DNA from 2 places in the Lacisediminihabitans sp. genome. Region 2 is predicted to be linked to the other one. Evidence: predicted binding sites of a transcription regulator. Region 2 holds the regulator's gene; the other holds the start of a gene.
What was found. The regulator HrcA, encoded in region 2, represses chaperone genes, less so after heat shock. The targets are predictions, from matches to a motif close to TTNGCACTCGNNNNNNNCGAGTGCNAA.

Region 1: groES (co-chaperone GroES) is a predicted target of HrcA. The motif match lies at 2,012-2,038, and genes of this name have one in related genera.

Annotation. Positions count from the first base shown of each region.
Region 1 covers NZ_JAYSJZ010000088.1:14,125-17,532, forward strand. Annotated here, with positions in the region: gene ACHZD8_RS13670 (hypothetical protein) at 71-574, shown strand; gene ACHZD8_RS13675 (methyltransferase domain-containing protein) at 650-1,837, opposite strand; gene groES (co-chaperone GroES) at 2,123-2,419, shown strand; gene rarD (EamA family transporter RarD) at 2,495-3,408, shown strand, end outside.
Region 2 covers NZ_JAYSJZ010000026.1:32-3,439, forward strand. Annotated here, with positions in the region: partial or broken gene dnaJ (molecular chaperone DnaJ) at 1-950, opposite strand, end outside; gene hrcA (heat-inducible transcriptional repressor HrcA) at 1,018-2,040, opposite strand; gene ACHZD8_RS02740 (DUF4870 domain-containing protein) at 2,251-2,646, shown strand; gene ACHZD8_RS02745 (DUF4870 domain-containing protein) at 2,702-3,079, shown strand; gene hemW (radical SAM family heme chaperone HemW) at 3,083-3,408, opposite strand, start outside.

The DNA.
Region 1 (3,408 bases), on a different contig from region 2:
TGACATGCCGCAACGACGGTGGAAGGCTGAGAATTGCCTGATACAGCCGACATCTCCCTAAGGAGCACCCATGACTGACCCCGTCAACGGCGACTTGCCGCCGGTACCGCCGCCAGCCCAGCCGGCAACCCCGCCCACGCCTCCGCCCGCCGCTCCCGAGCCGACCGCGGCTCCCACGCCCCCGGTCGCTCCTCCGGCGGCACCGACTCCGCCTGCTCCCACCCCGCCGGCGCCCCCGGCGGCCGGCTACGCCGCGCCCGCCTACGGAACGACCGGCGTCATCGCACCCAAGAAGACCCTCAGCCTGATCGGAATGATCGCCGGCATCGTCGGCCTGCTCGGCTTCTGGATCGTCTTCATCCCGATCGTCGGTTCGATTCTGCAGCTCTTCATCCCGGCGGCCGCGCTCGTGCTCGGCATCATGGGCCGCAAGCGCGAGGGACTCCCGGCGAGAGGATTCTGGCTCACCGCCATCATCACGGGAATCATCGGCCTGGCCATCGCGATCATCGCCCTCATCGGCTGGATCGTGGTCATTGTCGCGGCCGGCGCCAACGGCTACTACAGCAACTGAGTCAGCCGGGCCAAACCGCACAGGACGAAGGGCCCGCCTCCTCCGGGAGGCGGGCCCTTCGTCATGCCGAGGGCGTCAGGTGCGCTCCACCAGCAGCGCGCTGTGCCGGCCGGCCACGCGGGTGACGACGAGGGTTGCGCTGTTGTCGCCCTTGAGTTTGAGCCTCTTGCGGAACTCGGCCGGGTCGAGATCCACCCCGCGCTTCTTGATCTCGAGACGCCCGATTCCGCGGGCCGCGAGCTCCTTACGCAACGCCCGCTCGTCGAAAGGCAGCACCTCCAGAACGCGAAAGCACGTGGCGAACGGTGTCTCTATCGCGCTGTTCGAGGTGAGGTAGGCGATGCCGTCGCTGAGCATCGTGGCGTCGAGGCGCCTCGCGAGGTCGCCGATCAGCCGGGCCCGGATGACCGCGCCGTCGGGCTCGTAGAGGTACTCGCCCAGCTCGCCGGTCGGGGCATCCTCGCTGTCCGCATCCGCGCTGAGCTCCGCCGTGCCGTGAGCGCCGATGACGAGGGCCGACCGGCGGATGCCCGGCCGGGCCAGGGAGCCGAACCACAGGCCGAGCTCCACAACGTCCCGATCGACGGACACCCACTGCGCCTCCGCGTCCGCGGGGATCAGGTCGCGGTCGATGCCGGGTCCGAGCTTGATCCCGGTGGGGAGCGTCGCCGCCGTCGCGAAGGCGAAGTCGAGCGAGGGGGAGTAGTCCGCCGGATTGGTCACCCGCGAGGTGTTCGAATGCCCCGAGGTGCGCCGCGCCGGGTCGAGGAACACCGCGTCGAAGTCGGTGACGTCGATCTCGGTCGCATCGGAGTTGACGACCGTCGCGTTCGGCCAGGGCGCCAGGTTGTAGGCCGCGATCGCCGCCGTCACCTCGTCCCGTTCGACGGCGGTCACCTCGAGCTCCAGGGCGGCCATCGCCATCGCGTCCCCGCCGATTCCGCAGCCGAGGTCCACCACGCGCCACACGCCAGCGGCCCGGAACCGGCCGGCATGCAGGGCGGCGACCTGAAGACGGGTCGCCTGCTCGAGACCGGCCTCGGTGAACAGCATCCGCGAGGCGAACGGCCCGAACTTGGCCTCGCCCCGTCCCCGCAGCTTCGACTGGCTCAGCACGGCGGCGACCATCGCGGGGGAGTGCCCGGCCTTGCGCAGCTCGGTCACCGACTTCAGCACATCGGCGGCCGACTCGTACGGCGGCAGGGAATCGAGCAGCCGCAGGCCATCGGCGGAGAGAATTTCGCGCAGCTCGGAGATGTCCATCCGCCCCATTCTCGTACGGATCCCCGCAACCCCCGCATCCGCCCGCTCTCCGAAAACGCAGGAGATTCGGGATGCCGCCCGCAATGTGAGCGCGCCCGTCGCGGTTTGCCACGAAATCTCCTGCGTTTTCGGCGGTGCGGCCGGCACGCGGGACCACGCCGAACGCAATCGGGTCTGGCACTCCGATTGCACGAGTGCTAATGCGCGGCTAAGCTACATCTGGCACTCTCACAGTGAAAGTGCTAACCCAAGATTTCTAAAAAGTCATTCAGAAAGAGGTCAACCGTGTCGGTCTCCATCAAGCCGCTCGAGGATCGCATTGTCATCAAGCAGGTCGAGGCCGAGCAGACAACTGCTTCGGGACTCGTCATTCCTGACACCGCGAAAGAGAAGCCCCAGGAGGGCGAGGTCGTCGCGGTCGGACCAGGTCGCATCGACGACAACGGCAACCGCATCCCGCTCGACATCGCCGTGGGCGACAAGGTCATCTACTCCAAGTACGGCGGAACCGAGGTGAAGTACGGCGGGGAAGACCTGCTCGTGCTCTCGGCTCGCGACGTGCTCGCGGTAGTCGTCCGCTAGTCAGCTTCCTTCGAAGGGCCCGTCCGGTACGCCGGACGGGCCCTTCGTTCTTCTCGGGGCACGAAATCCCGTAGCATGCGAACAGTGACCAGCACCGCCTCCCCCCGTTCGCACGAGCGCTCCGGCGTCTTCTTCGCCATCGCCGCCTACGGGCTGTGGGGATTCCTTCCCGCGTACTTCCTGCTTCTGCAGCCGGCCGGCGCGATCGAGATCGTCGCCTGGCGCATCCTCTTCTCGCTCGTCTTCTGTGCCCTCATCATCACGGTCACGCGCAAGTGGCCCCAGCTCGTCGCCATTCTGAAGCAGCCGCGACTCGTGCTCATGATGGGTCTCGCCGCCGCGCTCATCTTCGTCAACTGGCAGGTCTACGTCTACGGAACCCTGAGCGGTCACGTGATCGAGACGTCGCTCGGCTACTTCATCAACCCCATCGTCACGGTGCTGCTCGGCGTGCTGCTGCTGCGCGAACGGCTGAGGCCACTGCAGTGGATCGCGGTGGGAATCAGCGGCATCGCCGTGCTCGTGCTCGCGATCAACTACGGGGCGCTGCCCTGGATCTCCCTCACCCTCGCCTTCTCTTTCGGCCTCTACGGCCTCATCAAGAAGCGCGTGGGCGGCGCGGTGGATGCCGTGAGCGGCCTCACCATCGAGACCGCGTGGCTCGTTCCGGTTGCCACCGTTCAGCTGCTCGTGGTGGGCGCGGGTGCCGGCATCACCTTCGGCACGGTCAGCCCGTGGCACACCGTCGCCCTCATCAGCGCCGGGGTCGTCACCGCGATACCCCTCCTCCTGTTCGCCGCCGCCGCGCGCCGCTTGCCGCTCGTCTACATGGGTCTCATCCAATACCTCGCGCCCGTGCTGCAGTTCCTCTTCGGCGCGTTCGTGCTGCGCGAGGCGATGCCACCCGTGCGCTGGGCGGGGTTCGCGCTGGTCTGGGTGGCGCTCATCGTGCTGAGCATCGATGTCTTCGTGGCCGGCTCCCGCGCGCG
Region 2 (3,408 bases):
TTGAGGTCCCCCCGACCGCTGCCGCGCAGGTGGGTCACTCCGCGATCCTTGATCGTGATGACCTCGGCGCTCTGCGTGCCCGGTCGGATCTCGACCGAGACGTCTCCGTCGAGAGTCTTGAGCGTCGTCTTGGTGCCGAGGATGGCATCCGTCATCTGCACTTCGAGCGTGGCGAGGATGTCATCACCGTTGCGGCTGAAGACGTCGTGGTGACGCACCTTGATCTCGAGGTAGAGGTCGCCGTTCGGGCCTCCCGCCGGGCCTACCTCGCCCTGGCTGGGCAGCTGGAGGCGGAGGCCGGTGTCGACCCCGGCCGGAATGTCCACCGGGATCGTGCGGCGGGCGCGGACGCGGCCCTGGCCCTGGCAGGTGGGGCAGGGGTTGGGGATGACCGTGCCGTAGCCGCGGCAGGTGCCGCACGGGCTCGAGGTCATCACGTTGCCGAGCAGGCTGCGCACGGCGCGCTGGATCTGGCCGCTGCCGCGGCAGATGTCACAGGTCACCGGCTGCGTGCCCGGGGCGCAGCATGAGCCGTTGCAGGTCTCACAGAGCACGGCCGTGTCGACCTCGACGTCACGCGTGGTGCCGAAGATGATCTCGTCCAGGTCCACCTCCACCCGCACCAGGGCATCCTGTCCCCGCTCGCGCCGGGAGCGCGGCCCGCGGCTCGTGCCGCCGCCGAAGAAGGTCTCGAAGATGTCGCCGAAGCCGCCGAAGTTCGCCCCACCCCCGCCGCCGAAGCCGGCCTGCGGGCCGAGGTCGTACTGCTGGCGCTGCTGCGGGTCGGACAGCACGTCGTACGCGTGGGTCACGAGCTTGAAGCGCTCGGAGGCGTCCGCCCCGGGGTTCACGTCGGGATGCAGCTCCCGTGCGAGGCGGCGGTACGCCTTCTTGATCTCGTCAGTCGTCGCTTCGCGCCCGACACCGAGTACTTCGTAGTGGTCAGCCAATCCAATTCCTTTGCATTCTCGGCGCGATCGTGGTCGGCCCGAAGGCCGGCCACCGCGCCGATGTCATTCATTCCTCGCCGAGAAGGCGGGAAAGATAGCGGGCCACGGCTCTCACCGCGGCGATGTTGTTCGAGTAGTCCATTCGAGTCGGACCGATCACGCCGAGCCGGGACAGCTCGCCTCCGGATGCCGTGTACCCCGTCGTGAGCACCGAGGTCTCGCCGAGACCGAACTGCGCGTTCTCGCTTCCGATGCTCACCGAGAACCCGTTCTGGTCGGGTTCCATCTCGCCGAAGAGTCGCAGCAGGGTCACCTGCTCCTCGATCGCCTCGAGAACAGGGTAGATGCTTCCCGTGAAGTCTTCCTCCGTGCGCACGAGGTTGGCCGCACCGGCCATGACGAGCTTGTCCTGGCGATTGGCGAGCACCTGCTCGATGAGCGAGGTGGCGATGTGCCTCACGGCCGGAGCCTGCTCCGGCGGGAACTGGTCGGCGAGCGTCGCGAGCCTCTCGGCGGCCTCGGCGAGCGCGAGCCCGCCCAGCGACGAATTCAGCCTGGTGCGCAGCCGGTCGAGGAATTCCTCGTCGAGGCCCGGCGCCACGTCGATGAGCCGCTGTTCGACGCGGCCGGTGTCGGTGATCAGCACCGTCATCATCCGCGTGGCGGTGAGGCGCACGAGTTCGACGTGCCGGATGCGGGAGCGGGTGAGCGACGGATACTGCACGAGCGCCACCTGGTGGGTGATCTGGGAGAGCAGGCGCACCGTGCGCCCCAGGACCTCGTCGAGGTCGGCGGATGCCCCGAGGAACTTCTCGATGGCGGTGCGCTGGGCCGCGCTCAGCGGGCGCAGGTCGGCGAGCTGGTTGACGAAGACGCGGTAGCCCTTGTCGGTGGGGATGCGGCCGGACGACGTGTGCGGCGCGGCGATGAGCTCCTCCTCCTCGAGCAGCGCCATGTCGTTGCGGATGGTCGCCGCCGACACCCCGAAGGAATGGCGGTCCACGATCGACTTCGAGCCGACCGGTTCCCGGGACGCCACGTAGTCCTGCACGATGACCCGGAGTACGTCGAGACCACGCTCTGACACCATCCAGCACCACCTCCGGTCTTTAGCACTCGCGACTGCAGACTGCCAATTGTACCGCGACACGCTGCGACGCAGGCATTGCACACGGAGCGAGACGCGCAGTACCTTATGCATGTACTCGCACACGAACTCTTCTCACCGAGAATGGCGACGGCGCGAGCGCACCAAGGCCCTGTTCACATGGCCGGGCCGCCCACTCGAAAGGCAACGCACATGACCGAACCGACACCGCAGCCGATGGCTCCCCAGCCCGCTGCGCCTCTCACGGCCGCCGAAGACAAGCAGTGGGCCTCCTTCGCGCACTTTGGCGGAGTCCTGTGGTTTCTCCCGGCGCTCATCATCTTCCTGGTCTTCAAAGACCGCGGGACGCTGACCCGGCAGGAATCCAAGGAAGCCCTCAACTGGCAGATCACCTGGATCGGTGCGTGGATCGTGCTCCAGATCCTCTGGGTCATCACGGCCGCGGTGTTCTTCCCTATCGCCCTGCTGATCGGGTTCCTGCAGTTCGCCCTTTACGTGGTGAACATCATCTTCTCGATCCTCGGCGGCGTGAAGGTCAACGGCGGCGGCAGCTACCGTTACCCCGTCGCACTTCGCCTCATCAAGTAGCTCGGTATCGGGTGCCCGGGAGCAGCGCTCCCGGGCACCTTGCTTTAATGGGGTCATGTCCGAAACCACAACTCCCCCCGGCAGCCCCCACCAGACCGTCCAGCCGATCAAACCGGCAGACGAGAAACTCTGGGCGACGCTCATCCATGTGGGCGGCATCTTCTTTCACTTCCTGCCCGCGCTCATCGGCTACATCGTGCTCAAGGATCGCGGGGCGTTCGTTCGCCAGCACACGACGGCGGCGCTCAACTTCCAGCTCACGGTGCTGCTCGGCTACGTGGTCGGCCTCTTCACGATCTGGTTCCTCGTCGGCGCGCTCATCCTCGTGGCGGTGGCCGTGGTCAACATCGTCTTCTGCATCGTCGCCGCGGTCGCGGCCGACCGCGGAGAGCGGTACGTGTACCCGATGGCGATCAAGTTCATCGGTGACTAGCGTCTACTCGTCCAGCAGCCGGCGCACCACGGCGTCGGCGAGCAGCCGACCCCGCAGGGTCAGCCGGATCGTGCCGCGCAGGGCGGCCGCCCCATCCACCAGGCCGTCGCCGATGAGACCGGCCACGGCGGTGCGCGCGGGGGCCGGGAGTTCTGACACGGCGAGTCCGTCGCGGATGCGGGTGCTCAGAAGCACCCGCTCCACCCGTCTGGTCTCCTCGTCGAGGGTCTCGCGACCCGCCGCCGGCGAGTTGCCGGCCAGGATGCGCTCGGCGTAGGCGGCCGGATGCTTCACGTTCCACCAGCGCACTCCCCCGACGTGACTGTGGG